Regions from separate parts of the Streptomyces sp. 63XJN7_1_ISO-PGPR-S23-121 genome, predicted to be linked through region 1. Evidence: riboswitches for the same ligand, from Rfam matches in the RefSeq annotation. Region 1 holds a riboswitch; the other holds the start of a gene.
What was found. Region 1 has a riboswitch for thiamine pyrophosphate ahead of AC0VYN_RS07565 (thiamine ABC transporter substrate-binding protein). Riboswitches for the same ligand answer to the same signal wherever they lie in the genome.
Positions count from the first base shown of each region.

Region 1 (4,053 bases):
TGCTGACGGTCGTCAGCGACACCGGCGCGTACGCGGTCGGCTGGCGCTTCGGCAGGACCAAGCTCGCCCCGCGCATCAGCCCCGGCAAGACCCGCGAGGGACTGTTCGGCGCGATCGCCTTCGCGATGGTGGCGGGCGCGCTGTGCATGCAGTTCCTGATCGACGACGGCTCCTGGTGGCAGGGCCTGCTGCTCGGCCTCGCGGTCGCGGCCAGCGCCACGCTGGGCGACCTCGGCGAGTCCATGATCAAGCGGGACCTCGGCATCAAGGACATGGGCACGCTGCTGCCGGGCCACGGCGGCATCATGGACCGCCTGGACTCGCTCCTGCCCACGGCACCGGTGGTGTGGCTGCTGCTGGTGATCTTCGTCGGCTCGGGGTGACCGGCCTCGCCTCGGTGAACGGCCCCCGCCCGAACAGGGCGGGGGCCTTCTCCTGTGCGGCTGTCCGATGATCAACTAGGGTTCCGCCATGGCGCAGGCGAGGCGGGGAGAGGACGGCAGGTACCACGGCGACCTGCCGTGCGTGTGGTGCAAGGCTCTTCTCGACCAGAAGGGCCGGGGCGGAGTGCGCCGCTACTGCGGCCCGTGGCACCGCACGAAGCAGTACGCCACCACGGTCGTCGCCGTGGCCGCGGGCCTGTTCTGAGCCCGACAGGGCCACCCCGGTGGATCTGCGACACTGGTTGAGTCATGCCTAAGCCCGGAGAACTCACATTCGTCGCCCCGCGCGGAGCCAAGAAGCCGCCGCGGCATCTCGCCGATCTCACGCCTGCCGAGCGCAAGGAGGCCGTCGCCGCGATCGGTGAGAAGCCGTTCCGTGCGAAGCAGCTCTCGCAGCACTACTTCGCGCGGTACGCGCACGCCCCCGAGCAGTGGACGGACATCCCGGCCGGGTCCCGCGCGCCGCTCCAGGAGGCGCTGTTGCCCGAGCTGATGTCGGTCGTCCGGCACCTGTCGACCGACCAGGGCACCACCCGCAAGACGCTGTGGAAGCTGTTCGACGGGACCCTCGTCGAGTCCGTCCTCATGCGCTACCCGGACCGGGTGACCATGTGCATCAGCTCCCAGGCGGGCTGCGGCATGAACTGCCCCTTCTGCGCCACCGGACAGGCCGGACTCGACAGGAACCTGTCCACCGCCGAGATCGTGCACCAGATCGTGGACGGCATGCGGGCGCTCAGGGACGGAGAGGTTCCCGGCGGCCCGGCGCGGCTGAGCAACATCGTGTTCATGGGCATGGGCGAACCCCTCGCCAACTACAAGCGGGTCGTCGGGGCCATCCGCCGTCTCACCGACCCCGAGCCCGACGGGCTGGGACTCTCCCAGCGCGGCATCACCGTCTCCACGGTCGGCCTGGTCCCGGCGATCCACCGGTTCGCCGACGAGGGCTTCAAGTGCCGCCTCGCCATCTCCCTGCACGCCCCCGACGACGAACTGCGCGACACCCTCGTCCCCGTCAACACGCGGTGGAAGGTGCGCGAGGTCCTCGACGCCGGTTTCGAGTACGCGGCCAAGTCCGGGCGCCGGCTGTCCATCGAGTACGCGCTGATCCGGGACATCAACGATCAGGCGTGGCGCGGCGACCGGCTCGGACGCGTGCTCAAGGGCAAGCCGGTGCACGTCAACCTCATCCCGCTCAACCCCACGCCGGGCTCGAAGTGGACCGCCTCGCGGCCCGAGGACGAGAAGGCGTTCGTCGCGGCGATCGAGGCGCATGGTGTGCCGGTGACCGTCCGGGACACCCGTGGGCAGGAGATCGACGGGGCGTGTGGTCAGCTCGCCGCGAGCGAGCGGTAATCTGACCGGCGTACAACTTCATATTCAGACATCTTCATATTCCGACAGGGGAGCGCCACAGCGCTGAGAGTGCGGCACCGGCCGCAGACCCTCCGAACCTGGCCCAGGTCATTCTGGGTAGGGAGATCGGTCATCACTCGAGCTGTTGCGCCCTGTCCGGGTCCCTCGCCAGGGGTCCCGGGCGGGGCCGCGTCTTCTCCTGGTAACCCAGGAGGAATTTCGTGAGCATCACCAAGAAGGCCGGAGTCCTGGCCGTCGGGCTCGGCCTGGTCGGCGGCCTGGCCGCCTGTGGATCGTCGTCCGGCGGCGACGACCAGGCGTCCGGCGGTTCCAAAACCGTGACCCTCGTCAGCCACGACTCGTGGGCCGCGTCCAAGGACGTCATCGCCGACTTCGAGAAGAGGTCCGGCTACAAGGTCCGGGTCCTCGAGGACGGCGACGCCGGACAGGCCGTCAACAAGGCCATCCTCACCAAGGACAACCCGCAGGGCGACGTCTTCTTCGGCGTCGACAACACGCTGCTGTCCCGCGCGCTCGACAACGGCCTGTTCCAGTCGTACGAGCCCAAGGGCTCCGACATGATCCTTCCCGAGTACCGGGTCGACCAGGACAAGCACCGCGTCACGCCCATCGACACCGGTGACATCTGCGTCAACTACGACAAGGCGTACTTCGGCAAGCACAAGCTGACCCCGCCCGACTCCCTCGACGACCTCGTCAAGCCCGCGTACAAGAACCTCCTCGTCACCGAGGACGCCGGCAGCTCCTCGCCCGGTCTCGGCTTCCTGCTGGGCACCGCGGCCAAGTACGGCGACGACGGCTGGCAGGACTACTGGAAGAAGCTGAAGTCCAACGGCGTCAAGGTCGTGGACAGCTGGGAGCAGGCCTACAACGAGGAGTTCTCCGGGTCGTCCGGCGGCAGGAAGGCGAAGGGCGACCGCCCGCTCGTCGTCTCCTACGCCTCCTCGCCGCCCGCCGAGGTGATCTACGCCGACCCGAAGCCGGACACCGCGCCGACGGGCGTCGCCACCGGCACCTGCTTCCGCCAGGTCGAGTACGCCGGCCTGCTGAGCAACGCGAGGAACACCGAGGGTGGCAAGGCGCTGCTCGACTTCCTGGTCGGAAAGGAGTTCCAGGACGACATGCCGCTGAACATGTTCGTCTACCCGGTGCGGAAGGCCGCGCAGGTGCCGCCGGAGTTCGTGAAGTACGGCCCCCAGGCCAAGAACCCGCTGACCCTGGACCCGAAGAAGATCGCCGACAACCGTGACCAGTGGGTCAAGTCGTGGACCTCGCTCCTCCTGAAGTGACCGAAGGGACCGAGGCCGCCCGGTCCGCCGGTACCCGGCGGCGCGGGAACGCGGCGCGGCTGGCCCTGATGGCCGGCCCCGTCGCGTTCTTCGCGGTCTTCTTCGCCTACCCCGTCGCCGCGATCGTCGCGCGCGGACTGCGGGTCGACGGGGTCTGGCGGTTCGGGCGGATCGGGGACGTCCTGGCCCAGCCCGACATCCGGCACGTGCTGTGGTTCACCACCTGGCAGGCGCTCGCCTCGACCGCGCTCACGCTGCTGGTCGCCCTGCCCGGCGCGTACGTCTTCGCCCGCCTCGACTTCCCCGGCAAGCAGCTGCTGAGGGCGGTGGTGACCGTGCCGTTCGTGCTGCCCACGGTCGTGGTGGGCACCGCCTTCCTGGCGCTCGTCGGGCGGGGCGGGCTGCTCGACGAGCTGTGGGGCGTACGGCTGGACACCACGGTGTGGGCCATCCTGCTCGCGCACGTCTTCTTCAACTACGCCGTCGTCGTACGCACCGTCGGCGGTCTGTGGGCACAGCTCGACCCGCGTCAGGAGGAGGCGGCGCGGATGCTCGGCGCGTCGCCCCTGCGGGCCTGGCGGCGGGTCACCCTGCCGGCGCTCGGGCCCGCCGTGGCCGCCGCCGCGCTGATGGTGTTCCTGTTCACCTTCACCTCCTTCGGCGTCGTCCAGATCCTCGGCGGCCCCGCCTTCTCCACCCTGGAGGTGGAGATCTACCGCCAGACCTCGCACGTCTTCGACCTGTCCACGGCCGCCGTGCTGACGCTGATCCAGTTCGCGGCGGTCGGCGCCGTCCTCGCCGTGCACGCCTGGACGGCGCGGCGGCGCGAGACGGCCCTGCGGCTGGTGGACGCCTCCCGCACCGCCCGCCGGCCGCGCGGAGCCGGGCAATGGAGCCTGCTGGCCGGGGTGCTCGGCACCGTCGCCGGCCTAGTGGTGCTGCCG
Region 1 is NZ_CM149653.1:1,619,640-1,623,692, forward strand. Features, by position in the region: gene AC0VYN_RS07550 (phosphatidate cytidylyltransferase) at 1-383, shown strand, start outside; gene AC0VYN_RS07555 (hypothetical protein) at 472-648, shown strand; gene rlmN (dual-specificity RNA methyltransferase RlmN) at 693-1,799, shown strand; TPP riboswitch at 1,836-1,941, shown strand; gene AC0VYN_RS07565 (thiamine ABC transporter substrate-binding protein) at 2,021-3,109, shown strand; gene AC0VYN_RS07570 (ABC transporter permease) at 3,178-4,053, shown strand, end outside.

Region 2 (4,053 bases), 4.5 Mb from region 1:
ACCACTGCGCGCGCGGGACGACGGTCTCGTTCAGGGCGGCGGCCACTCCGGACGGCGCCGCGGTGAGCGTGCGCACCAGTGCGTCCAGGGCGGTGCCGGGAGCCACCTCGCGCGGCTCCCCGTTGACGCGGACGTTCATACGGTCCCCTCCGTGAGTGCGGGGGCGGCGCTGAAGCGCCGCGGAGTGAAGGGGCGGGCCTCCTCCGGGAAGCTCCCCGGTGGTCAGGACGTCCGCCATGACGTCGCCGGTGACCGGGGTCAGCAGCACGCCGTTGCGGTAGTGCCCGGTGGCCAGCAGCAGCCCCTCCGGCCCGGCCGGGCCGAGCAGCGGGGCGTTGTCCGGGGAGCCGGGGCGCAGACCCGCCAGCGTCTCCGTGAGGGGCAGCTCGGTGATGCCGGGGACCAGCTCGTGGGCATCGCGCAGCAGCTCGTAGACGCCGCCCGCGGTCACCGTCGTGTCCCAGCCCAGCTCCTCGCTGGTGGCGCCGACGACCAGTTCGCCGCTCTCCCGGGGCACCAGGTAGAGCGGGTTGCCGCGCACCACGGCACGCACCGTCCGGCTCAGCAGCGGCCCGTGCGTCCGCGGCATGGTCAGGCGCAGCACCTGCCCCTTCACCGGCCGGACCGGCGGCAGTACGTCGTCCGGCACGCCCGCCAGACGCCCGCTCAGGCTGCCTCCGGCCAGCACCACCTGCCCGGCCCCCAGCGCCGTCCCGTCGGCCGTGACGACGCCGGTCGCCCGGTCCCCGGCGAGGGTGAGCCGGTCGGCCCACACCCGGTGGAGGACCACGCCCGAGCGCTCGCAGGCGGCCAGCAGCGCGCCGGCCAGGCGGCGGGGGTCGATCTGGTGGTCGCCGTCCACCCGCAGCCCGCCCCGCACGCCCGGCGCGAGCATCGGTTCCAGGCGTCGGCACTCGCGGCCCGACAGCCACTCGGACTCCAGGCCCGAGCGCTCCTGCAGCGCGTGCAGTTCCCGCAGGTGGGCGCGGTCGTCGGCGTCCATCGCGACGGCCAGGGTGCCGCAGCGGCGGTACCCGAGGCCGTGGCCCGTGAGGTCGGTCAGCTCGGCGGCGAACTCCGGATAGCGGCGGGCCGAGGCGAGGTTCAGCGCGAGCAGCGTCTGCTCGCCGTAGTGCAGCTCCGTGACGGCGGCCAGCATTCCGGCCGCCACCCGGGCGGCCCCGCCGCCCGGGTCGGGGTCCACGAGGGCCGTGGCGAGCCCGCGCTGCGCGGCCCGCCAGGCGGTGACCAGGCCGATGATCCCGCCGCCCACGACGAGCACGTCCGGCGTACGCGCGGACGTGCGGGACGACGACGGTACGGACGGTGCGTTCGGTGGGGACGACATGGGCGTCCAGCCCCTCCCTTCGCCGGCATGACCCGGATCAGGTTCGTACGGTCGGAGGCCGCCAGCCTCCCTCTCAGCCCGGTGCGTCCGGGCTCCCGCGAGTGCTTTACGTTGGCCACCCTAGCCCGCAGCGCGCCGAACTCGTAAGGGAGTCTCCACCGTGGCCCGTTCGCTCGACGGTCTCGTCCTCGCGCCGGTCGCCGACCAGGCCCCCGGCCAGGTCGGGACCCGCACCCGGTTCACCTACCACGAGGAGGACGGGGCGGTCTGGGCCGAGTACGCGGGCGGCGACGTCGTCCGCGGCCGGCTGGTGGGCACCCGCGCGGGCGACCGGCTCGACTTCCGCTATGTCCAGCTCAGGACCGACGGCAGCACCTCGTCGGGGCACTGCGTCTCGACGGTCGTCGACCTGCCCGACGGGCGGATGCGCCTGGAGGAGAGCTGGGAGTGGGAGTCCCGGCGGGGGAGCGGGACGAGTGTTGTGGAGGAGATCACCGCACACGGGAACCGACCGGCGATTTGCCGGGTGTCTAAGGTGATCGGGTGAACGAGCAGACGCAGGAGCGGGGAGCGGACGCGGAGTGTCGCGTGGTCGTCGTCGGTGCGGGCATGGCGGGCGTGCAGACCGCGGTCGCCCTGCGCGAGCAGGGCTTCACCGGCACGGTGACGCTGATCGGCGCCGAACCCCACCAGCCGTACGACCGCCCCCCGTTGTCCAAGGCCGTCCTGCTCGGCACGGCCGAGGGCTCCGCCTTCGACGTCGACTTCGAGGCGCTCGGCATCGAGCTGCGGCTCGGCTGCGAGGCGCTCGGCGTCAGCCCCGGCACGCACGTCCTGGACACCTCCGCCGGGCCCGTGCCGTACGACGTCCTGGTCGTCGCTACCGGTGCCGAACCGGTGCTGCTGCCCGGCGCCGAGGACGTCCCCGGCGTGCATCTGCTGCGCACCCTGGACGACGCCGAGCGGCTGCGTCCGGTGCTCGCCCGGCAGCACGACATCGTGGTCGTCGGCGCGGGCTGGATCGGCGCCGAGTTCGCCACCGCCGCGCGCGAGGCGGGCTGCGCGGTGACCGTCGTGGAGGCCGCCGACCGGCCCCTCGCCGGTGCCCTGCCCGCCGAGGTCGCCGCCCCCATGACCGCCTGGTACGCCGACGCGGGCGCAGTCCTGCGCACCGGCGCGCGCGTGGAGCGCGTCGAGGCCGGCCACGTCGTCCTCGACGACGGCTCGCGACTGCCCGCCGGCGCCGTGGTCGTCGGCATCGGAGCCCGGCCCGCCACCGCCTGGCTGGCCGGCTCCGGCGTCGAGCTCGGCCCGCAGGGCGAGATCCTGGCCGACGACCGCCTGCGCACCTCCGTGCCGGACGTCCACGCGGTCGGCGACTGCGCCTCCTTCCCCTCCGGCCGCTACGGGGAGCGCCTGCTCGTCCATCACTGGGACAACGCCCTCCAGGGCCCGCGCACGGTCGCCGCCGACATCGTCGGCGCCGCCACCGGTGAGGTCCCGCCGGTCTACGACCCGGTGCCGTACTTCTGGTCCGAGCAGTTCGGCCGGTTCGTCCAGTACGCGGGGCATCACACGTCCGCCGACACCACCCTGTGGCGCGGCGACCCCTCCGGCCCGGCCTGGACGGTCTGCTGGCTGCGCGACGAGCGGCTGATCGCCCTGTTGGCGGTGGGCCGCCCCCGCGACCTGGCCCAGGGCAGGCGCCTGATCGAGGCGGGCGCGCGGATGGATCCGCGGCTGCTCGCCGACCCCGCGCGGCCGCTCAAGGCGGCGACGGCGTAGTCCGCCGCCGGCCTCTCGGGGCGGGTCCGGCTTCCTGGTGTCAGTGGCAGATGGCAGGCTGGAGGCGTGACCGAGATTGACGCAAAGACCGATGCTCTCGTACCCGCCTGGCTCACCGTCCCCGACATCGCCGAGATGCTCGGTGTCGAGGTGACCCGGGTGCGGCAGCTGATCAAGGAAGGCCAGCTCATCGCCGTACGCCGCGGCGAGAACCGCGCGCTGCACGTCCCGGCGGCCTTCATCGACGAGGACAAGGTCGTCAAGGGCCTCGTCGGAACCCTGACCCTGCTGCGGGACGACGGCTTCACCGACGAGCAGATGCTCGAGTGGCTCTTCACCCCGGACCCGACCCTGCCCGGCACCCCCGCCCAGGCGCTGAGCGAGAATCGCGGCACGGAGGTGAAGCGCCGCGCCCAGGCGCTCGCCGTCTGACCTGACACACCGTCGGCGTGCGGGCCCCGGCGGCCCGCACGCCACGGCCGCGGCCCGCGCGGCGCCCTGCCACGCCGCCCGCCGCGCCGTACGCCACCGACCTGGGGACACACGTATGCCCGAGACCGCCGTCACCGCCCGCGCCCGGCTCGCCGACGCCCGGCTGTACCTGTGCACCGACGCCCGCAGGAGCCAGGGCGACCTGCCCGAGTTCCTGGACGCGGTGCTGGCCGCCGGCGTCGACGTCGTGCAGCTGCGCGACAAGGGCATGGAGGCCGCCGAGGAGCTGGAGCACCTGCGGATCTTCGCCGACGCCTGCGCGCGGCACGGCAAGCTCCTCGCGGTGAACGACCGGGCGGACGTCGCCCACGCCGCCCGCGCCGACGTGCTGCACCTCGGCCAGGGCGACCTCCCGGTGCCCGCCGCCCGGGCGATCCTCGGCGACGACGTCCTCGTCGGCCGCTCCACGCACGCAGAGTCCGAGGCGG
Region 2 is NZ_CM149653.1:6,100,043-6,104,095, reverse strand. Features, by position in the region: gene thiS (sulfur carrier protein ThiS) at 1-139, opposite strand, end outside; partial or broken gene thiO (glycine oxidase ThiO) at 136-1,348, opposite strand; TPP riboswitch at 1,346-1,457, opposite strand; gene AC0VYN_RS27265 (avidin-fold protein) at 1,509-1,895, shown strand; gene AC0VYN_RS27260 (NAD(P)/FAD-dependent oxidoreductase) at 1,892-3,133, shown strand; gene AC0VYN_RS27255 (Rv2175c family DNA-binding protein) at 3,200-3,565, shown strand; gene thiE (thiamine phosphate synthase) at 3,681-4,053, shown strand, end outside.
Region 2: it holds a riboswitch for thiamine pyrophosphate, as region 1 does, so the genes downstream of both, thiO (glycine oxidase ThiO) here and AC0VYN_RS07565 (thiamine ABC transporter substrate-binding protein) in region 1, are expected to answer to the same signal.